3 regions of the Paenibacillus sp. FSL H8-0548 genome follow, and region 3 is predicted to be linked to each of the others. Evidence: riboswitches for the same ligand, from Rfam matches in the RefSeq annotation. Region 3 holds a riboswitch; each other region holds the start of a gene.
The links. A riboswitch is a leader RNA that binds a small molecule or an ion and turns the genes downstream of it on or off. The one in region 3 is predicted to bind ZMP and ZTP.
Positions count from the first base shown of each region.

Region 1: another riboswitch for ZMP and ZTP. It lies ahead of MHI37_RS01655 (DJ-1/PfpI family protein); the one in region 3 lies ahead of MHI37_RS25090 (tetrahydrofolate dehydrogenase/cyclohydrolase catalytic domain-containing protein).
Region 2: another riboswitch for ZMP and ZTP. It lies ahead of rpiB (ribose 5-phosphate isomerase B); the one in region 3 lies ahead of MHI37_RS25090 (tetrahydrofolate dehydrogenase/cyclohydrolase catalytic domain-containing protein).

Region 1 is NZ_CP152049.1:354,739-362,304, reverse strand. Features, by position in the region: gene MHI37_RS01665 (cysteine synthase family protein) at 1-389, opposite strand, end outside; gene MHI37_RS01660 (MDR family MFS transporter) at 672-2,150, shown strand; ZMP/ZTP riboswitch at 2,373-2,452, shown strand; gene MHI37_RS01655 (DJ-1/PfpI family protein) at 2,510-3,082, shown strand; gene thrS (threonine--tRNA ligase) at 4,072-5,985, opposite strand; gene MHI37_RS01645 (AraC family transcriptional regulator) at 6,380-7,162, opposite strand; gene pyk (pyruvate kinase) at 7,268-7,566, shown strand, end outside.
Region 2 is NZ_CP152049.1:6,948,801-6,956,366, reverse strand. Features, by position in the region: gene MHI37_RS29335 (carboxymuconolactone decarboxylase family protein) at 1-111, opposite strand, end outside; gene MHI37_RS29330 (RNA polymerase sigma-70 factor) at 246-1,118, opposite strand; gene spoIIR (stage II sporulation protein R) at 1,308-2,075, shown strand; gene MHI37_RS29320 (L-threonylcarbamoyladenylate synthase) at 2,200-3,261, shown strand; gene MHI37_RS29315 (manganese efflux pump MntP family protein) at 3,382-3,927, shown strand; gene MHI37_RS29310 (low molecular weight protein arginine phosphatase) at 4,065-4,643, shown strand; ZMP/ZTP riboswitch at 4,715-4,796, shown strand; gene rpiB (ribose 5-phosphate isomerase B) at 4,895-5,338, shown strand; gene MHI37_RS29300 (TIGR01440 family protein) at 5,381-5,986, shown strand; gene glyA (serine hydroxymethyltransferase) at 6,067-7,314, shown strand.
Region 3 is NZ_CP152049.1:5,845,939-5,853,504, forward strand. Features, by position in the region: gene MHI37_RS25075 (hypothetical protein) at 1-472, shown strand, start outside; gene MHI37_RS25080 (YitT family protein) at 546-1,412, opposite strand; gene MHI37_RS25085 (hypothetical protein) at 1,710-1,988, opposite strand; ZMP/ZTP riboswitch at 2,146-2,224, shown strand; gene MHI37_RS25090 (tetrahydrofolate dehydrogenase/cyclohydrolase catalytic domain-containing protein) at 2,291-3,136, shown strand; gene MHI37_RS25095 (5'-nucleotidase C-terminal domain-containing protein) at 3,243-7,566, opposite strand, start outside.

The sequences.
Region 1 (7,566 bases), 1.9 Mb from region 3:
TCAGCCTTCTGAATGGCACCGGTAATACCAAGCTCTGAATCCGTATTGACAATTTTCGCGCCAAGTGCCCGCATAAGCTGCTGCTTCTCCACACTGAATTTCTCTGGGACGACAAATATCGTCGATATGCCCCGCCCAATTGCAGCCAAAGCAAGTCCTATCCCCGTATTCCCGGCGGTAGCCTCAATAACAGTGCCTCCCGGCTGCAGCTGTCCGCTTGCTAGTGCATCGTTCAGAAGCTCCACGCCAAGCCGATCCTTGACACTGCCCCCTGGATTTTTATATTCAAGCTTTGCATAAAGTTGTACTCCTTCCGGCAGCGCAAACCCCTTAAGCTCAACTAGAGGTGTATTGCCAATAAGCCCGTGGACATTTTGATACTTAGCCATCTGTTGTCCCTCCCACGATATCCTATTCCTCTCATGCTCATTCATGGCTAGCCCTTTACCCTTCATCATATGAAACGGCCATGCTTCGTGCTCATGCCTCGGCCCTTCCGAATAGTGTTATTAAGCAGTTGTTGCTTGTCATTCATTCCTAAAAATACAGCAAATCATTTCTATCGCTTTATACAATATTTCAATTATAAACAACTATTCCGATATGTTATCATGACTTTATATCCTCAATCTATTCGGAAATGAGTAAATATGTTAATCATAGGAGGCTGAATGTTGTCAGCAGAACTAACCGAAAAACGGAGTGAGCCACTTTATGCCAAAGCATCATTTTGGCCTGCGCTGGCGACGCTCTTTTTTGGCTCATTTGTAGGCATGTACCATGTCGTTTCACTCAATGTATCCCTGCCAGGTTTTATGGGCATTTTTCATACCGATTTGGGGAAGGTGCAATGGATTATTACAGGCTTCTCGCTTGCCTGCGGCGTAATAGCTCCCGCCAGCGGCTATGCAGGGGATCGATTCGGAGGAAAACAGGTCTTTCTCTTTTGTCTAGCCGGCATTACGATTACGTCCGTCTTATGTGCCTTATCATGGAATATCTATGCGCTTATCGCTTTTCGTATTTTACAAGGTATTTTCTGCGGACTCATTCAGCCCGTATCACTTGCTTTAATCTACCGAACAGTCCCGCCTGATAAACAGCCGCTGGCTGTGAGCATATGGTCGTTCTCGACCATTCTTGAAACGGCGCTGGCTCCTTCTGTAAGTGGCTGGCTGCAGGGCTATGATTGGCACCTTATTTTTCTAGTGACCGTACCGATTGGCATTTTGGCCCTAATTATTGGCCATCGCATTCTTCCATCCAGTCCTATAAACAAAGAGACTAGGCTTGACCGTATAGGACTTGCGCTCGCTGCTCTTGGCAGCCTGTCACTCCTGCTGCTGTTTGGAAATATATATGCTTGGGGCTGGCATTCGGCAGCTTTTTGGCTATGCCTGACTGTTGGTTTAAGCAGTGCAGTTCTGTTTGTTATCCATCAATTGCGGACAGAGGCGCCCTTGCTCCAGCTTCGCTTGTTTCGCAATCGGACATTTACGGTAAGCTTAATTATTTCGCTTATTCTCTCTGTTGCGCTTTATTCAGGTATTTACTTTGTTCCTTTATATTTGGCAGAAATCCACTCACTCAGCTCCTTTCATATCGGCCTTCTGTTCTTGCCGGGAGCTGTTTGCTTAACCTGTGCCACCTTCTTCTCCGGTCGCTACTATTATAAGCTTGGCCCTGCGGTGCTAGCCCTTGTTGGCGGTTCTATTCTTATTATTACAACGTATCTGTTCAGCAGGCTGCAAATAAGCACAAGCCTGCTGACCATAATGATTATTCTCGCTATTCGCAATACAGGAACGGGCCTGGCGCTGACGCCCGTGACCAATGCCGGGATGATGGCGATTCCAAAGGAGCTGTCCGGTCACGCCTCCGCGCTCATTAACTGGCTGAGACAAATCTTCAGCGCGATGGCGCTCGGCTTGTTTACATCGTTATTTTATGCCCGGCTGGCTGTTCATCAGGCTCGGATTGGCGAAAGCCCCGCTGATTATAAAGCAGCCTATACGCTCGGTATTAATGATGCCTTCTTATTCTCAGCTATTATTATTGTGTCTGCGCTGCCGCTTTCTTTGCTGCTTCGCAAGCCGGCAGCTGGCAGCGCAAAGAAGACTAAGGCTGAGGCCTTTCAACCGGACAGTTGATAGAAAGCTCAGTCTTCGCATAAGCGCCCAGAAAATGGCATGCTTCATTGTCCTATTCAGCGCGCTCCACTTGCTTCCATTCTCCCGGTATTTGGACGCATAGGCAGCCTCATTTTTCATTGAGTATGACAAAGTATTACTTTGTAATATCATGAGTTATAGGCGAGCACGCCTAAAAAAGCTTTGATTTATTTGAATATTCTCAATATAATAAAGTAAATATTTGGTATGTGTAACTGGCGCTAACGTGGAGAACCACGAGGAAGCACATATTCATACTGTCGTACGCCTGGGCAAAGTGTTTGATCATAGATCAAATGCTTTTTTTATTTTATAACATGGAAGGGCCGGTGCTTAAGATGAAGATGGCTTTCATTCTGTTTGATCAAATGACTACTTTAGATTTTGTTGGGTTTTATGAATCGGTAACGCGGCTCGGGATTGTAACAGCAAATGAGAACATATCGTGGGATTTTTGTTCAAACAAGGATCAAATTACGGATGATCGAGGCTTGACGATTAAAATCAATCATGTTTACCCTGACCTATCAGGTTATGATGTTGTATTTATTCCCGGCGGTATGGCAACAAGGCAGCTTCGATATGATGCTGAATTTATATCATGGATTCAAACAGCGCGTGATGTCCAGTATCAGGTGTCGGTCTGTACCGGAGCTTTAATTTGGGGTGCTGCTGGTTTTTTAAAGGACAAAAGAGCGACAACAAATCCTTCTGCCTATGAGCTGCTAGAGCCCTATTGCTCTGAGGTCGTTAAAGAACGTTACGTAAGAGATGGGAACGTATTCACAGGCGGAGGAGTTTCGGCTTCGATTGATTTAGGTCTATTTTTCATAGAGTCTATTACGAGTGGCGACGTGGCTAGGCAGGTGCAAGAAAAAATGGACTATCCCTATTATAAAGCTGGGGGTTAATAGGTGAGGCTGCTCCAAAAGTGGTATGCTCACTAATAACATAGCTCGCTATTAGTGAAGAAAATTTCAAAAAATAGCGGTGCAGGAGTTAATTCCTGTACCGCCAATAATTTCACCTCATAAGCGCATATATGTGCTTATCGTGCAAGAATGCCCGCTCTCTGTGGCATTAAGCGCCTATGTGTGCTTATCGGCACGATGTGACCATCTCCCGCCAATAATTTCGCCTCATAAGCACATATATGTGCTTATCGTGCAAGAATGCCCGCTGCTCTATCGCATTAAGCACCTATGTGTGCTTATCGACACGATGTAACCATCTCCCGCCAATAATTTCGCCTCATAAGCACATATATGTGCTTATCGTGCAAGAATGCCCGCTGCTCTATCGCATTAAGCACCTATGTGTGCTTATCGGCACGATGTGACCATCTCCCGCCAATAATTTCGCCTCATAAGCACATATATGTGCTTATCGTGCAAGAATGCCCGCTGCTCTATCGCATTAAGCACCTATGTGTGCTTATCGGCACGATGTGACCATCTCCCGCCAATAATTTCACCTCATAAGCGCATATATGTGCTTATTGTGCAAGAATGCTCGCTGCTCTATCGCATTAAGCACCTATGTGTGCTTATCGGCACGATATGACCATGTCCCGCCAATAATTCCACCTCATAAGCGCATATGTGTGCTTATCGTGCAAGAATGCCCGCTGCTCTAGGGCATTAAGCACCTATGTGTGCTTATCGATTGAATTGGTTCATTTATGCAATAAATAGCCTATTATAGTCCCATATTCGTTGTTTTAGAGCTAATTCTACTGCAGGATTACATTGTAGACATCTGAAATCTCCCTCATGTGAGGTTTTTATTGTAAGAAGTGCAGTCTAGGTGGGGTATAGATATCAAACTTATACTTGCCTCTATACTTTAAAAAAAGAGAGGCTAAGCGCCTCTCCCTACCCTTGACTTATTGCAATCATCCTTATAATTTTTCCTCAATTTCAGCCTTTAACCGCTGCACAACCTCAAGCACCGCTTGCGTTCCGAGGTCGCCTTCGCCGCGTTTCCTAATAGCAGCTGTATGCGCATTTTTCTCATTCTCACCCAGCACCAGCGTATAAGGAACCTTGCTCAGTCCCGCCTCGCGGATCTTGTAGCCCAGCTTCTCATTCCGAGTATCCACCTGCGTACGAATGCCGGCTTCTGCCAGCTCTTGCTTCACCTGCAAAGCATAATCGATATACTTCTCCGAAACGGGCAGAAGCTTCACTTGAACGGGAGCGAGCCACAGCGGAAATGCTCCGGCATAATGCTCTGTAATAATACCGATGAAACGGTCGATCGATCCATAAACCGCGCGGTGAATAATGACCGGCCGATGCTTCTGATTATCCTCGCCAATGTAGGATAAGTCGAACTTCTCCGGCATTTGGAAGTCCAGCTGAATCGTTCCGCACTGCCAGCTGCGTCCAAGCGCATCGAGAATATGGAAGTCGATTTTCGGTCCGTAAAATGCACCATCGCCTTCATTTACACGATATTGAATATTTCGGCTGTCCAGCACGCTCCGCAGCGATTGCTCCGCTTGATCCCACAGCTCCTCTGAACCCATGGAATCCTCCGGTCTTGTCGACAGCTCAATCCGAAAGGCAAAGCCGAATACGGCATAAATATGATCGATCAATGCGATCGCGCGGCTTATCTCCTCTTCAATCTGGTCGGGTCTGACGAAGAGATGGGCATCATCCTGACAGAATGTACGAACACGCATCATGCCATTTAGCGCTCCCGAGTATTCATGGCGATGCACCTGACCGAATTCCGACATTCGAATCGGCAGATCCCTGTAAGAGTGCAGACTATTTTTGAAAATGAGCATATGCCCTGGGCAGTTCATTGGCTTGAGCGCATATGACGTATCGTCAACATCTGTAAAATACATGTTCTCTTTATAGTGATCCCAGTGCCCTGACTGCTCCCATAGCCGCCTATTCATCATGAACGGCGTACGTACTTCCTCATAATCCCGCTGCCGTTGAAGCTCGCGGATCAGACTCTCCAGCTCTGTACGAATCGTCATTCCGTTCGGCAAATAAAACGGCATGCCTGGCGCTTCCTCGGAGAACATGAACAGCTCCAGCTCCTTGCCGAGCTTGCGGTGATCGCGCTTCTTCGCTTCCTCAAGCAGCTGCAAATGCTCCTCCAGTTGCGCCTTCTTAGGGAAGGATGTGCCGTATATTCGCTGCAGCATTTGATTGTCCGAATTGCCGCGCCAATACGCGCCGGCTACATTTTGCAGCTTAAACGCTTTAATTCGTCCTGTTGAAGGCAAATGCGGACCACGGCAAAGGTCCACAAACTCGCCTTGCTCATAAAGCGTAATGACAGCGTCCTCCGGCAAATCACGGATCAGCTCCAGCTTGAGCGGCTCCTCCAGCTGCGCAAACAGTGCTGTCGCCTCCTCCCGGCTTACTTCCCGGCGCTCGATGGGCAAATTCTCTTGTATAATCCTGCTCATTTCTGCTTCGATAGCAGTAAGATCATCGCTTGATAACGGCTTCTCAATATCGATGTCATAATAGAAACCATCTTCAATGACAGGGCCGATTGCCAGCTTCACTGCTTTGTCTCCGTAAATTCGCTTAAGTGCTTGCGCCATAACATGTGCTGTACTATGACGGTAAACTTCAAGTCCCGCAGCCTCATCCAGCGTTACGATCTCTACTTGGCTGCTCGCATTTAGGGCATAATTCAAATCGACCAGCTTGCCGTCAACCTTGCCTGCCACTGCGTTTTTGCTTAGTCCCATGCTGATGGATTCCGCGATTTGCTGTGGTGTGGTACCGCTCTGATACTCCTTAACTGTTCCATCTGGTAATGTAATTTCAATACTCATATTGCAGCCTCCGATCGAATTAGTTGAACGCAAAAAAAACACATCTCTCCCGTAAAGGGACGAGTGCGTTCAGCTCGTGGTTCCACCCTCATTCGATCTGCTGCTTTATATCACTGGCTGAACGCCAGATCCGTAAGCTAGAGCAAGATCCTTATTGAGCATCCGGTAACGGGGATGAAACGGTGTTATGTACAACCGTCCGAGCAAATAAGCAACGGGTTCCATAACACGGCTGCAAAGGGGTAATTACACATTCGGTTGCTGGAGAAGCTCTCAGCTTTCGCCTCTCTCTCTGGACAGCCCGCTTAAGGTAATCGTGTCTTTGGTCAAAGCCTATTTCTGGGTAAATTGTAATCCGAACCTGCCGAGAAGTCAACCTTGGCGAATCCCCGCTTTACACCGTTGAAGAACGCTCATGCAGGAAATCAGAAGGCGAGCTTCCCGTGCTGCGCTTGAATATACGATAAAAATATGACACATCGTTATAGCCCAAATACTCAGCAATTTCACTGATCATCAGCTGCGATTCCGTCAGCATATAGATCGCTGTCTTCATCCGTTGATTATGAACATATTCACTAATGGTCTGATTAGTGACCGATTTAAATAAGGTCGCTGCGTAATTAGGCGTCGTATTAATTACATCGCCCAGCTCCTCCTTCGTGACCTTCTCGCGATAATGCGACGCAATATACTGCTTCATGCTGTCTACGCGCCGATGCTTCTCCGAGGAGATCAATCCGCGATCCTTCTCCTGATTCAAATAAATCAAAGCTTCCACCAGCAGCGCCTCCGCCATCAGCTCATAATAAGCCGGCTTCTCCTTATATTGCATCAGAATGCCCCGAAGCCTCTCCTGCACAACCTCAAAGCAGCCCAGCCTTTGCTTCATCGGCTCTTGCAGCCCAAGCAGCGGCAGAACAACTTCTCCCTCAGCTCTTCGAAAATTGATCACATATTTCGTATGAACGACCGTAGGAATGCTCTTCCCGTAGAAAGAATTAGGACCAGGAACCAGAAGCAGATCTCCTTTCTCTAAAATAACCTTCTCCTCGTTCACCCAATATACACATCTCCCGTAGGTCACCAACGCGAGGTGAAAGGAACGCTCTCGCCCCTCTCCCTCCTCGTACCAGTCCGCTCCATTGTCTTGGTGCGCATCCGAAATCACCAGCATGCCGCATGCCCCTTTCGACAGTACTATTGTACAATCATTGTACTATAGTTCTCATTCACTTTCGACAAACTACGTTACAATGAAAAAAACGAGGAGGCCTACAACATGCTAAAAACAAAAATTATTTGTACAATGGGTCCCGCTTGCGACTCCGTTTCGACGATCAAAGAAATGATCCAAGCAGGAATGACCGTTGGTAGACTGAATATGGCTCACGGGGAATTAGAAGATCACGTCATGCGAATGAATAATATACGACAAGCGGCGCGCGAGCTTAACACTTACGTGCCAATTATGATGGATATAAAAGGCCCTGAGGTACGGATTGGTAAGCTAAAAGAAGCTTCCTGCGAGCTAATTATCGGCGAAGAGCTGATTCTAACGACAGAGGATGTGCTAGGCGA
Region 2 (7,566 bases), 1.1 Mb from region 3:
TAGCTCTCTTAGCTGCTTGTCGATGCTGGTCGTTTCCAAATATTTTTCCAATCCAGTCATGGCCTGATAGGCAGCGGGCAATTCTTTCGCTATTGCGGTTCTTTGTGTCATCCTCTTCAATCTCCTCTGTTATCTGATTAAGCGGCCTCTTCAGGCTGCCTTAAGTTCCTTCATCATCTAAGACAAAGTATAGCCCGAGATTGTGACAGACAATGCGTGGAAGTTTTAACTTCTCACCAAATAGCCTATAGAAGTCCGACATGAACCAGCTTGTCCGGATTCAACAAGACGAAAATTCGCTCGAGCTTCTGCTCATGCTCATTCAGCTGGAAGCTGATCACGCTTTTTGGCTTATTATCGCTCATAATGATGAGGCCAGCTTGTCCGTTAATGACAGCAAATTGGTGGCCGTCCCCCAGGAAGCTTCTCCTTATTACTCCCTGTAGAAAAGCGATCACGCGGGCTCTGCTAGTGATCGCGAAGATGGCAGCATGCACTTTACCTCCGCCATCAGCGACCAGAATAGCCTCTTCCGTCAAAAGAGCAATCAATTTATCGAAATCGCCTGAGGCTGCAGCCTCCATAAAGGCGGCAACAAGCGGTGCGGCCTTTACCGAGTTTGCAGGAAGCTTATTCCGCTCGAGCTGAAGCTTCCCTTTAGCTCTGCTGAAAATTTTACGGCAATTGGCCTCTTTTAGCTGCAGGCATTCCGCAATTTCCGTGTAGTCGTACTGAAGCGACTCTCTAAGAATGAAGACAGCTCTCTCGGCGGCTGACAGCTTTTCCATCATGACAAGCAGTCCATAAGAAAGCTCTTCATGCGCTGCATAAAGCTGAGCAGGGTCCTGCTCGGCAGAAGCAATATCCGGCTCGGGCAGCCAATGACCGACGTATACCTCTCGCCGCTTGCGTGCCGATTGCAGGGCAGTAAGGGATCGATTAGTGACCATTCGGACTAAATACGCTTTTTCGTTGCTGATATTAGAGGTGTCTAGTCCGCTATAGTCGGCAAATACGTCCTGAACTAAATCCTCGGCCTCGCTGAGCGAGCCGAGCATACGATAGGCAATGGAATGGAGCAGCGGTCGATATGTCGTATACATGCTCTCGAAACTCATCAAATGATCCGTCCTTCTCTCTTAAAAATATAAGATTAAGCTTATGGCTGTTATTATACCGTAATCACTTTTGGAAAAAAGATAGATTAGTAGGTTTATATAGTAGAGCTGCTGGACATAATGACGGATAGATACGTTCCGGGACGCAAGCAGACGCACTGACGGGTGCGACGAGAGGGGCTTGTGTGTATGTCCAGCAATTATTCGATTCATTCCTATTCTAATGTTACAAAAACAACTCATTCTCATTCCAAACGTTCCAACCGGCTTGCTTATCGCAACTCATATGGATTTATCATTTTTGCACTTATTCTCTTAATTATGAGCTGGGAATCCCAGCAAATGGACGCTGCTGTCGCGAGCAGTCATATTCCGCAGGAGGCTATCCGCCTTCGTATATTAGCAAATTCCGATAATCCCGCGGATCAAGTGGTAAAACGCCTTGTGCGGGATGAGATCGTTAAAGCGATGAATAGCTGGGTTACCGGTCCTCAAACGATCGAGGAAGCCCGTCAAAGCATTATCGCAAATATGGCTGAAATTGAACGCATTACGGCAAAGGTGTTGGAGAGCCGCGGGTTTAGCTATGACTTTTCCGCAGAGCTTGGGATGGTGCCATTCCCGACGAAAATGTACGGCGATCAGGTTTATCCAGCCGGTGATTATGAGTCGCTGCTTATTACCTTGGGCGAAGGCGGCGGGCAAAATTGGTGGTGCGTGCTATTTCCTCCGTTATGCTTCATTGATGCTGTGAGTGGCGAGGCATCCGCGGCTCCCGCAGGGGATACGGTGCAATCGGCAGCAGTGGTGAAGGCAGATCCAGCTGTGGAGAAAGCCACCGCGCTGCAAGCTTCCAAAGAGGATGCGGCACCTGGCGGAGAAGCACCGGAAGCAAAGTTTTTTCTCTGGGAAATGCTTAAGTCCTTGATCGACTGGATTAAATCGTTATTTTCATAAGAAACGGCAGCTGCAGCTTCAGTTATGAAGGGGCGGCTGTCGTTTCTGCTCGTTTACGGACGCATATGCTATAATAGCGAAAGAATGGACAATTTAATTATATAGCAAGGATTGAATGATAGAGATGACGATAACTAAAATATGGCATGTGAAGAAGGCAGCGGATGAGCAGTTAAGTACTCAGCTCACAGAGGCTGCTCGCCAGCTAAGAGAAGGCGGACTTATCGCATTTCCGACGGAGACGGTCTATGGTCTTGGCGCGGATGCGAGGAGCACGGCTGCCGTTGAGCGGATATTTACGGCAAAGGGCCGTCCATCGGACAACCCGCTTATCGTCCATATTGCGGCACGCGAGCAATTGGACGAGCTTGTGCTTCCGTATCCGCCGCTCGCGAAAGTGCTTATGGAGCATTTTTGGCCGGGTCCGCTTACGATTGTGCTTCCTGTACGGACAGGGGCGCTCTCGCCGCTTGTGACCGCCGGATTGCCGACCGTAGGCATTCGAATACCGGATCATAGAACAGCGCTTGCTCTGCTTGCGCAAGCCGGCTGTCCGATTGCAGCTCCGAGCGCCAATCGCTCGGGAAGACCGAGCCCTACTTTGGCAGAGCATGTTCTAGAGGATTTAGACGGCAGGATAGACGGAGTTGTTGATGATGGGCAGACGGGAGTTGGCTTGGAATCAACTGTCATCGAACTTACTGGCCTTGACGCGATACGTATATTGCGCCCGGGAGGAATTACACGTGAAGCGCTGCAGCAGGCGGTGCCGGATGTAAGCATCGATAGCGCAAATGAAGCGGAGCCTGAGTCTGCGCCTCGTTCTCCGGGGATGAAATATACGCATTACGCTCCGCAGGGGGAGCTGGAGCTTGTGCGGGGGGAGGCGGGTGCAGTTGTCTTCTATATTCAAGAGCAGGTTGCAGCGGCGAGAGCACGCGGCGAGGTAACGGGCGTTCTCGCCTTTGATGAGCGACTTGGAAGCTTTGATGCGGATCGTCTATTATCTTTGGGCAGCGAAGCGGAGCTTGATGCCGCTGCTCAGAGGCTGTATGCTGCATTGCGAGTATTTGATGGCGCAGGTGTGCAGCGGATATGGGCGGAAGGCTGCGAGGAGGATGGAATTGGCGCAGCTTTAATGAATCGGCTGGTTAAAGCAGCCGGTCATCGAATCATTCGCGTATAAGCAGCTTTTTGCGCAGCAGTACAGCTTGTATGATCAGTAGTATGTTTGTCCCTAATCCCGCATATGTTGGATATAGACTATGCGCGGACATGGGGGAGATCGGCTGTGGTAGATGCACATATGCAGGCAGGGCAGTTTTTGACGCTGCTCATTATAGCGTTGGCTCTGGGACTTGATGCATTTTCGCTTGGACTCGGCATTGGTCTGAAGGGCATACGCTTGTTGGATGTTTTGAAGCTGGGAGTCGTTATTGCCTTGTTCCATGTGTTCATGCCGCTAGCTGGGATATATACCGGACAGTACGTAGGCAGCTTGCTTGGAGAAGTAGCGACGACAGCGGCAGGTATCTTGCTGGTTCTGCTCGGTGGGCATATGATTTACAGCTCGCTGCGCGGGGAGGAAGTAAAATCGTTTGATCATCAATCGTTGTGGGGCTTGCTTGTGCTCTCCCTTAGCGTCAGTATTGATTCCTTCTCGGTAGGTATTACACTTGGAATGTTTTCGGCTAATATGTGGGTGACGGTATTGCTGATTGGCTTGCTTGGCGGACTTATGTCGGTGCTTGGCTTGCTGCTCGGGCGAAAGGTAAGCGGCAACCTTGGCGAATATGGCGAAGCCATTGGCGGAGGGGTTCTGTTTGTTTTTGGCATATTATTTATTTTTTGAAATATAGGAAAGTATATCATTCCGTCATACTTTCTCTATATTTCTCCGGAATGAAACGCGCCACCGCCATAAGGACGGCGACAGCCGTTTCACCTTGAAATATAGGAAAATATGAGGGTGGAAAAGGGGTTGGCAGTGTGAAACGTATCTTATTTATTTGTACCGGCAATACATGCCGCTCACCAATGGCTGAAGCCATGCTTCGCCGAATGGCTGCTTTGAGGGGCGTTACTATTGCTGTGCGCTCAGCTGGCATATCGACCATTGATGGCCTGCCAGTCTCGTCGCATGCGGCAGAGGCGCTTAGGCAGCGGGAAATTGAGCATAAAAGCACCTCATTAGCATTGACAAGTGAGGCCGTTAGCTGGGCTGACCTTATTTTGACGATGACGTCCAATCATAAGCGAGGGCTGCTGCAATGGTATCCGGAAGCGGTGGACAAGGCCTATACACTTAAGGAATATTCGAATATGGATGCAAAGGTGCTTGCCGATATTGAGGAGCTGGAGCAGCTTTATTCGGAGCTTCACATGAAGCAGGCGCTGGGTCAGAAGCTGTCAGCATCCGAGCGAAGCCGTTTGCTTGAGCTGGAGCAGCGTATTCCAAGCTTCGATATCGTTGATCCGTTCGGGGGCTCACAGTCTATTTATGACAGCAGCGCACACGAAATCGAAGCCGCGCTGGTGAAGCTTTTGGACAAGCTGACAAGAAGATAAATACACGAGTGCCTATGTCGATAAAGATTGATTTTTTGAAAGACTTCGGCTATTATAAAAGAATAATATACGGTTTCCGATGTAACTGGCGACGGAAGTGGGTTAACCACGGTGGAGCATCGGAACATACGGCCGGTCGCCTGGGCAAAGAGCAGCATGCTAATTAGCATGTCATGCTCTTTTTTCGTCTTTTTCTGCAAAAATAGGTATACTAGCACTGTAATGTGTTATTTCGAAGGAGGTCTTTTACGTTGAAAATTGCCATTGGTGCCGATCATGCAGGCTACCGCTTGAAGGATGAGGTCGTACCTTTTCTTTTATCGCTCGGTCATGAGGTCGAGGATGTTGGCTGCAGCTGCGATCAATCCGTTGATTACCCAGATTATGCATTGCCCGTATGTGACCTTGTAACGAGCAGCAAAGCAGAACGCGGTATACTGATTTGCGGCACAGGAATTGGCATGTCGATTGCTGCCAACAAAGTACGGGGTATCCGCTGTGCACTAGTGAATGACATGTTCTCTGCAAAAGCAACTCGCGAGCATAATGATACGAATGTATTAGCACTTGGAGAACGCGTTATTGGTCCAGGAGTCGCTTTGGAAATTATTCGTATTTGGCTCGAAACACCGTTCTCGGGCGGCGAGCGTCATGTTGCCAGAGTAAATAAAGTAAATCAAATTGAAGAGCAATAGATTGTCCATACCTATGCCATACCTAAGCAGGAGGCCGTCGCAATGAGTGAAAATGGCAACGTACAGCTTGGAGTCATTGCAAAGCAGGTAGAAACGATTGTTCGAGAGCTTGCAGCTGCAGGCAGCATTGCTGAAAATCAGCTGCTTGTCATAGGAGTAAGCACCAGCGAGGTGCTGGGGCATCACATTGGTACAGCTGGAACAACCGATGCAGCTGCACAAATTTATGCAGGCGTGGATGCTGTGCGCAGAGAAATTGGCTTCGTGCCGATGTATCAATGCTGCGAGCATTTGAATCGCGCTCTTGTCATTGAGCGTGCTGCCGCTGAGAGATACGGACTTGAGATCGTAGGTGCGGTTCCTGTTCCGAAGGCTGGCGGATCAATGGCAGCCTATGCCTATCGTCAGCTGGTGTCTCCTTGCTTGGTTGAGGCTGTACAAGCACATGCGGGCATTGATATTGGAGATACGTTCATCGGTATGCATTTGAAGCGGGTTGCTGTACCCGTTCGACCTTCTGTTCGCCGGATCGGCGAGGCTCATGTGACAATGGCGATCACGAGGCCGAAGCTGATTGGCGGTTCCCGCGCAGTTTACGAGCTGCAAACGAATATTACTGCAGAGCAATCTGCGGGTTCATGTGAATAACGATGTTTAAATCTTAATGATTAGTTTTATAAGTATTTATTGAAAATATAAGCTTTCTAACTATGAGGAGGAATATTCAGATGGAAAATTTACGTAAGCAGGACCCTGAGGTACTAAAAGCGCTAGGACTTGAGCTAGGACGTCAACGCGATAACATCGAGCTTATCGCATCTGAGAACATCGTTAGCGAAGCTGTATTGGAAGCAATGGGAAGTGTGCTTACGAACAAATATGCAGAGGGTTACCCAAGCAAACGTTTCTACGGCGGCTGTGAGCATGTTGATATCGTAGAGGATATCGCTCGCAATCGTGCGAAAGAGCTGTTCGGAGCTGAGCATGCAAACGTACAACCGCACTCCGGCGCACAAGCGAATATGGCGGTTTACCTTGCAGCCTTGAAGCCTGGTGACACTGTGCTCGGTATGAACCTGGCGCATGGCGGTCACTTGACGCACGGCAGCCCGGTTAACGCTTCTGGCTTGCTTTATAATTTCGTAGCCTACGGCGTGCAGGAGGATTCCTTCACGATTGATTATGAAGAGGTTCGCAAACTTGCATTCAAACACCGTCCTCGTCTGATTGTTGCTGGTGCAAGTGCATATCCGCGTACAATCGATTTCGAAACGCTTGGCAAAATTGCGAATGACGTAGGCGCATTGTTCATGGTTGATATGGCTCATATCGCTGGTTTGGTAGCTGCGGGTCTTCACCCAAGCCCAGTACCGCATGCACACTTCGTAACGACTACAACTCACAAAACGCTTCGCGGACCACGCGGCGGTATGATTCTTTGCCGTCAGCCTTGGGCAGCGGCGATCGACAAAGCGGTATTCCCTGGCTCACAAGGCGGCCCTTTGATGCATATTATCGCAGCAAAAGCCGTTGCTTTCGGAGAAGCGCTTAAACCGGAATTCAAGCAATATGCGACACAAGTAGTCAAAAATGCTAAAGTGCTTTCTGAGGAGCTTGTTGCTAAAGGCTTCAACATCGTATCCGGTGGAACAGACAATCACTTGATGCTGCTCGATACGCGCAGTCTGAACATTACAGGCAAGGTTGCTGAGCATGTTCTTGATGAGGTTGGTATTACTGTTAACAAAAATGCGATTCCATTTGATCCTACAAGCCCGTTTGTAACCTCCGGTATTCGTATCGGTACGCCGGCAGCAACAGCTCGTGGCATGGAAGAGAACGCAATGAAAGTTATTGCAGAAGTGATCGCTCTTGTACTAAACAGTCCACAGGATCAAGAGGTTTTGACGAAGGCTCGCGGCATGGTGCGTGACCTTACTGCTCAATATCCACTGTATCCAGGCATGACTTACTAATTCATAGCTAATTAAATTGATTTGGAAACCCATTCGACAACTAGTTGTCGAATGGGTTTTTTTGTTTTTCCGTGCATAAAACAATTAGCGTTATAAAATAATAGCGTTACAAGCGGAGGCAATAAATTTGCCTGAAAGGCACAATAACCTTTTTTGAAAATATAGGAAAGTATATCATTTCGCCATACTTTCTCTATATTTCTGGGAATGAAACCAGCTGTCGTCGTCCAAGGATGGAGATGACCGTTTCAC
Region 3 (7,566 bases):
GGAACAAATAAGGCTGCAGAGCAAGGGCTTTGCGAGTAAAAGATCATTAGATTACCTTGAAATTCGGCGAAGCCTTGAATTACAAGCACATGAGCTATTTATTCATAAAGGCGGCAAGCCGGTACGAGGCCTCCCTCATTACATGACCTTAGGAAGCTGTCCGTGGCTGCTCGATTGGTACCCTAACGGCAGAGAGCTTCAAATCGCGTTAGCGGAGTTTGATCCGAATACCATCAGCTTTACTTACGGCGATTTGTTTCCTACTATGCGCTATAATGACGGCAAGACATATCGGGGTCAGATATATACGGCGGGTGAGATTTGGGATGTAATACACAAGTTCGGCTGGCCTCAAGAGTGGAATTCCAATGGTGATCAAGGGCCGGAACGATACATCGAAGTTCAAATTTGGGATGACAGGCCCTTGCACAAATACAGAACGGATTTTCTCGCGGAATCGCAGCATACATAGAACTAGGCTATTTTCAAAAAAAATCCGGCTCGGCGTCTTATGACACCGGTGCCGGATTATTATCGTTATAACTCTAGTGAATACTGCCTTTACTGAAGCCGCCGCCCATGACATCCGACACATGCTCAATGGCAATAAATGCCTTCTCGTCGATGGATTGCACGATGGATTTAAGCTTTGCCAGCTCCAGACGAGAAACGACGCAATAAATCATCTGCGTTTCCTCTTTCGAGTAGCCCCCGCGCGCGTGAATAAAGGTTGTCGACCTGCCTAATCGATCGATAATTGCCTGTGAAATTTCCTCGAACTCACTTGAAATAATAGTGACTGATTTCGATTCATCAAGTCCCTCTACAACGATATCGATCAGTTTAATCGCAATATAGTATGTGAACATCGAATACATTGCTGAATCCCATTCAAACACAAAACCCGCGATAACAAAAATAACTACATTAAAAATCATAATAATTTGTCCGACAGGCATACGAAGCTTCTTCGAGACTAGAATCGATACGATTTCCACACCATCCAGCGAGCCTCCGAAACGAATAACCAGACCCACACCTGCTCCCAAAATAAGACCGCCGAACAATACAGCGAGCAGCTTCTCCTCTGTGAATGCATGTACATGATGGAGGAATGATGTCGTCACAGACATTACGATGATGCCATACAGCGTGGATATTGCAAATGTTTTCCCAATTTGCTTATAGCCAAGAATAAGAAAAGGCACGTTCACGATAAATAAATATACACTCAGAGGGAGAGGAGTTAAATGAGCCAACATAATAGAAATACCGGCGATGCCCCCGTCGATAACATTGTTCGGCACAAGAAACAATTCCAAGGCAAGACCCATAAGAATTGAACCAATCGAAATGAATATAAACCGTTTAAAAATTTCTAAAGTCGATAACCCTCTATGTGCCTTCGCCAACAGCCTTACCTCCGTTTTTTCTGAATCTCTCTTTTGACTTTAGCACAAAAATGGCACTTTTTCAAAAAAAGTGTGCATTTCAGCTATATGTTTTGGCAGAGAAAACTGTTCTCCCCTCCTAAAACAACACTAAACCTCACATATAAAAGAGCGGTTTCCGCTTAAAATGGTACTAAAAGGAATTTAAACCACTCAAAAACTAGATTGATAACATAGATATGTCATATATGAGACCTCACAAGACATAAAAGACTCATACCGGAATAAATGCGGCATGAGTCTTTGAATTTCTCTATTTTAGTCCACGTAGCCTGCTAGTCCCTTATCCATAAGGTAGTCCATCTCTGCATCCAAAATAGCTTCAACGACTAGCTCGTTCGATTTAACATCTGGACGACTGAGTACATAATCAACCAATTCGTCTCCATCAATGTCGACCTCACCGTTCTTATCTTCCTTCGCATCATTGATGAAGGCATGCTCATGCTTCAATACAAGCTTGATCAGCTGCTCATCCGCACTCGTCTTGTTTGCAATGTATTGCAATTGCTCTTGCTCGTTCAATTGTTCACTCATCGTTAGTCATCTCCTAGTTCAATTGCTCGTACCATTATACCACATTCATTTCATCTTTATTAGGTAGAGAAGCTAAGCATTTTGTAAAAAATGGAACCCAATTTTTGAGAGTACTCGTTTTCTCTCTCTTTTATTGTTAAAATAAGAGAAGCATCTCAAAGCTGTGCGTAACTGGCGGAGCATGGGGAACCATGAGGAAGCGCGCAGAATATTAGCCGTACGCCTGGGCAAAGGTAAGGGGGATATATCCCCCTTGCCTTTTTATGTTTTTCGACGACCATTCGAAGGAGCTGGGGTAAAAGATGACAGACAAATTGATTTTGGACGGTGCACGTGTAGCAGAGTCGATCAAGGATGAACTCAAAGCTAAAATTGAAGCATTAAGTGCTCAGGGTATCATCCCCTGCTTAGCAACGATTCTCATAGGAGAAGATCCAGCCTCTGAAACCTATGTACGAATGAAAGGCAACGCCTGCAAACGGCTTGGCATCACATCAAGGCGCATTCATTTGGATAAAGCTACCTCGACTGAGGAGCTAATTGCTGTCATTTCACAGCTCAACGAAGATCCGCTCGTTCATGGCATCCTATTGCAGCATCCCGTACCGCATCAAATTGATGAGCGAGCTGCTTTTGAAGCGATAAGCATTCACAAGGACGTCGACGGCGTTACGGCACTAGGCTTTGCTCAAAATGCTTTTGGCTATGCTGACTATCCATCCTGTACGCCAGCCGCTATAATGGCTATCCTTGATTATTATCGCATCCCGATTGAAGGCAAGCACGCTGTCATCATTGGACGAAGCCCCATTCTCGGCAAGCCTGTATCTCTAATGCTGCTTAACCGCAACGCTACGGTCACAATCTGCCATTCGAAAACTTTGAATTTAGCAGATATGGTCGGGCTCGCAGATATCATCGTCGCCGCTGTTGGCAAGCCAAAGTTCATACAAGGGAACTGGCTACGCTCAGGAGCAGTTGTCCTAGACGCCGGCTACAATGCTGGGAACGTTGGCGATGTAGATTATGAGGCTTGCTTGCTTAAAGCCAGCGCTATAACCCCCGTGCCGGCAGGTGTCGGCCCAGTCACGATCGCGATGCTGCTCAAACATACAGTCGCCGCCGCAGAAAAACTAGCACTGCACTAGAGTAATCTAGCGCTTCAATTCACTCTTCCACCGCAAATTCACGCTCTTCAATATAAAAAACGTCCCTAACCACTCTTTACGGGTGGAAAGGGACGCCTCAGGTTATTTATATGCGCGCATTATTCATATGATCCAAAGCTGCCAAAATAAGTGCAACCACCTCTGCTCTTGTTGCATTTACTTGTGGCGCAAAACGATTGTTTCCTACTCCTCCAACAAGTCCGGCAGACTGTGCAGCAGCAATAGATGGTTTTGCCCATGCCGGAATGTCACTTGTATCCGCGAATGATGGCTTCGCATTCGGATCAACCTTGATGCCGAGTGCACGAACCAGCATAACGGTCATTTCAGTGCGTGTTAGCTTATTGGATGGCCTCAGCGTGTTATCCTCGTAGCCTGCTATCACCTTATCCTCGATAAGCTGCGCAAAGAAGGAGCGCGCCCAAGCTGGAACCTGATCGGCATCAGCAAAATTAAGCGTACCCGCTGTCGATTCAAGCTTAAATGCTCTGCCCATCATCGTTATAAACTCTGCTCTTGTCGCGTTATCCTTAGGATGGAAAGTGCCATCTCCATAACCGCTAACAATGCCCAGCTTTACAGCTGCTTCAATCGCTTGTGCTGCCCAGTGATTGCCAACATCGCTAAACTTCGGCGACGAACCTTCGTTACCGCCTGGTGTCGGTGTCGGAACCGGCGTTGGCGTCGGTGTTGGTGTTGAAGTCGGAGGCGACGTTGGCGCTGGCGTCGGTGTTGGTGTTGTTCCACCATCTGGAATCGGACTGCCCTTCAAATCAACGATTCGACCTTCAACAGCCGATGTTGCTGCCGTGATTGCACCAAGCTTCTGAATATAGTTTGTAAACACCTCATAGTCCGGCAAATACAGTAGGTTTACGCGCCCTTCATTATACGCCTTCTCAAGAGAAGCGTAGAAGTCTCCGCCTTTGGCTGTAAATGCATTTGTCGCTACTTCATAGGTCTTATTCATATCCAGTGGCACATAGCTGCTGCCGCTTTTCACCTGAATACGAATGATCCGCTCATTGACCGGCTTCGTTGAATCATAATCAAATCTCATCCCTGCAATATGCGGGAAGCGGCCATCCTTGGTCGTAGTAATGGTAGAAACGCCGTTCTCCATTGCATCCTTAATTTCTTGCCCGGTTAAAGTGATCGTAACCAGATCATTATTGAATGGAAGCACAGTCAATACTTCCCCTTGTGTAATCGGGCCTGCGTTAATAGAGTCGCGGATACCACCGCCATTTTGCAGTGCGATAACAGCATTTGTACCCGCTGCTTTTGCTGCATAAAGCATACCATCAGCGATCAGATTGCCGAGGTTCGTTTCCATAGAGCGCACATCAGCACGAACGCCGTTCAATACTACTTCTGTATTCCCGACCTCAAGATTCGATAGCTCCTGAATGCCCGGCTTATAGTCTGTTTCAAGCATAATCTTGGCTTCCGCGTCCTCTGCAAAGTTATACACATCGCCAGTTTTCCCATCGACCGAGATCAATTGCTCGTTCCATCTAGTCAGAATGCCTGCTTTGTTGAACATAACTTCCAGCTTGCCGAGGAACAGTCCTTTTTCTCCTGTTTGTACGATTAGCTTCGGCGCATCTAGATCTGTATGGTCGACTACAGCTTGATCCAGCTGCGTGTGGCTGTGGCCCCCAACAATAATATCAATGCCTTTTACCGCTTTAGCTAGCTCAAGATCCGCATCATAACCAAGATGCGAAAGCACCACAATTTTATTTATGCCTTCCTTCTCCAGCATTGCTGTTGTTGCCAACGCCTTAACAATGGCATTATCGAATGTGACATCGCCCGGAGAAGCTATATTTGCGGTATCCTCCGTAGTTAAACCAAACAATCCGATGTTTTCGCCATCCACCTGCATAACAATCGCAGGATAAATCGTTGCATCCTTGGCATCATAGCTAATTTCGTCCTTGAACATCGCGTTCAAAATCTCATCCTTCGAGAAATTCACGTTGGACGATACGAACGGGAACTTCGCATTGCCAATAAAGTCTGCCAGCACGCCGGAGTTTTTATCAAACTCATGATTGCCGAAGGTCATCGCATCGTAGCCAACCAAGTTCATAAACGCAAGATCCGCTTGCCCCAAATATTTGTTGAAATACAGCGTACCCGAGAATACATCTCCTGCATCAACCAAAATCGGATTCGTCGAGCTTGCTTTCGTTTCCTTAATCGCAGTAACACGGCGAAGAACGTTGTTTGGCGAGTTGGTTGTATCCAAATTCGCATGTGTATCATTCGTATGCAAAATCGTGAGCGGATAAAGAGCATCCTCCTTAGCTGACAAATCCAGCTGCGCTAAAAGCGGATCATGATCGCTCACTCTACCTTGTTGAGTAGAGAAATCCGCATTGACATGAACAACGTCAATTTCTGCATTGACGCCAGCAGCGTTATCTACCAAAATATGATCCAGCGTTTGTGAATTGCCATCATAAATGTAGGAGTAACGTTCAGCAACTGGCAGCGTATCAACCAGATTAGTCAATTCCGCGCCCTTCAGCTTGTTCAGCGTACCGGAGAATTGGAAATCATTAAAGTCTCCCAATACAACGACACTTGCTTCAGGAGCCTTCGTCGTCAATTCCTTAACGAAGCTGTTAACAGCTTCCGCTTGCTTCGCACGCTGCACTTCGCTGCTGCGTACAACAGGTTGAATATCGCCCCAAGGCTTGCCGTCTCCGCCTTTAGAGTTCAAATGATTAGCAATAGCAACGACACGTTTTCCTTGGAAAACAAATTCTGCTACGAGCGGCTTGCGGGAGGAAGCGAATGTAGAAGCGTCCGCAGAACCAATCCGTCCAGGATTTTGAGTCAGTCCACCGACTGCATTTACTTTAATCGTAGAGGCAAAGTCGCCTTCGCTGCCTTCAGCAAGATCTACCCTGTCCGGATTATACAAGAAGCCAACTCGAATATTGCCTCCAGGCGCTCCGCCATCCTTATTATTCTCAGGTGCTATATCCGTGTAAGCGTAAGTGGGACCGCCCTTCGCTTTAATCGCGTCGATCAGCGCTTTGAAGCTTTGAGCAGCATCCGTATTTCCGGAATCCGTCCCCCCGTCATTATCTTGAACCTCCATCAACCCGATAATGTCCGGCTTCTTCATGTTCGTTACAATAATTGAAGCAATTTTGTCAGCCTTATCCGTTTCCGCTGCGTTGAAATTTTCCACGTTAAAGGTAGCGATGGTCAGCTTGCTTGGGTCCGGGACAAGCGTCGTTACCTTCTGCGTATTTGTACCGCGGATAATAGCAGGCAGAGTTTCCGTTGGCATCAGCTTGTACAGATCGCTTGCGTACTGAATCACACCAACGATATTGCCGTCAAAAGCATCGCCTGTTTTTATCTCGACACCGGCTGGTTTAGCGCCAATAAATAGCTTCTGCGGATTAAGGCTGCTGTCTGTCTCATTCAAACCATCGCCCTGCAGCACAATGCCGCCAGCAGCCGTTTTAATTGGATTATTCGCACCATTGTCAATCGTAACCGGAGTTACCGCATTGGCATAAGGTCCTGTTATGGTTGGATTATCTAGCTCTACTCGCATACTCTCTAAGCTCTCGAAAAAATCAATCGCATCGATAGCTGGATTAAACTCGCCAAAGCTGTCCGTATCGATCAGATTCGGGATCATGCGGCCGCCTTTTCCAATAAGGATCGCAGCAGGCAGCTCGTTGTTGCTCGATAGCTTATTAATCGTCGTTGCATTAATTTGAGTAACCGTCAGCGATGGGCTGTTTCCATATTCCTGAACCGTTCCCGTTACCGAAACCCCGTCCTTCACAACAAAGCCATGAGCCTGCTTATAAACCTGAATAGCTTCAGAAGTATTCGAATTGTTATCGTTCTCAGCATCAGGCATCTGCATATAGAAGGTATCTGCACTTGCCGAAGTGATAATGCCTGTCACATTCGACACCTGCACATTAATATAAATTGATTTATGCGCTTCACCTTGAATGCTATGAATCGCTATGCCGTCCGTGTTTTCCAGTACCTTGTAAGTGAAGCTGGATACTTCGCTGGTCACACCGCCAGCGGTTACAACCGCCTTAATGACCGTATCTGCTTGGACGACAATTGGTGAGGTGTAGATCGTGCCTGCTGAAGCCGTTGGATTCGTTCCATCCGTCGTATAACGAATGACGCCGCCTTCTGCAAGCGTGCTTAACGCAACCGAGCCTCCGGCGTTAATGCCGCCAGACGGAATACTCGCCTGAACAGCTAAACGCTTCGCAACAATATCAAGTGCATGGCGCGGCAGCAGCTCAAGCCCCACACTGGAATAATACGTCATAACGCCAGTTACCTGCTCAAAGGTTTTCCCTGCAACAAAGGAAGCGTCGGAGGAATAAATAATAACTTTGCTT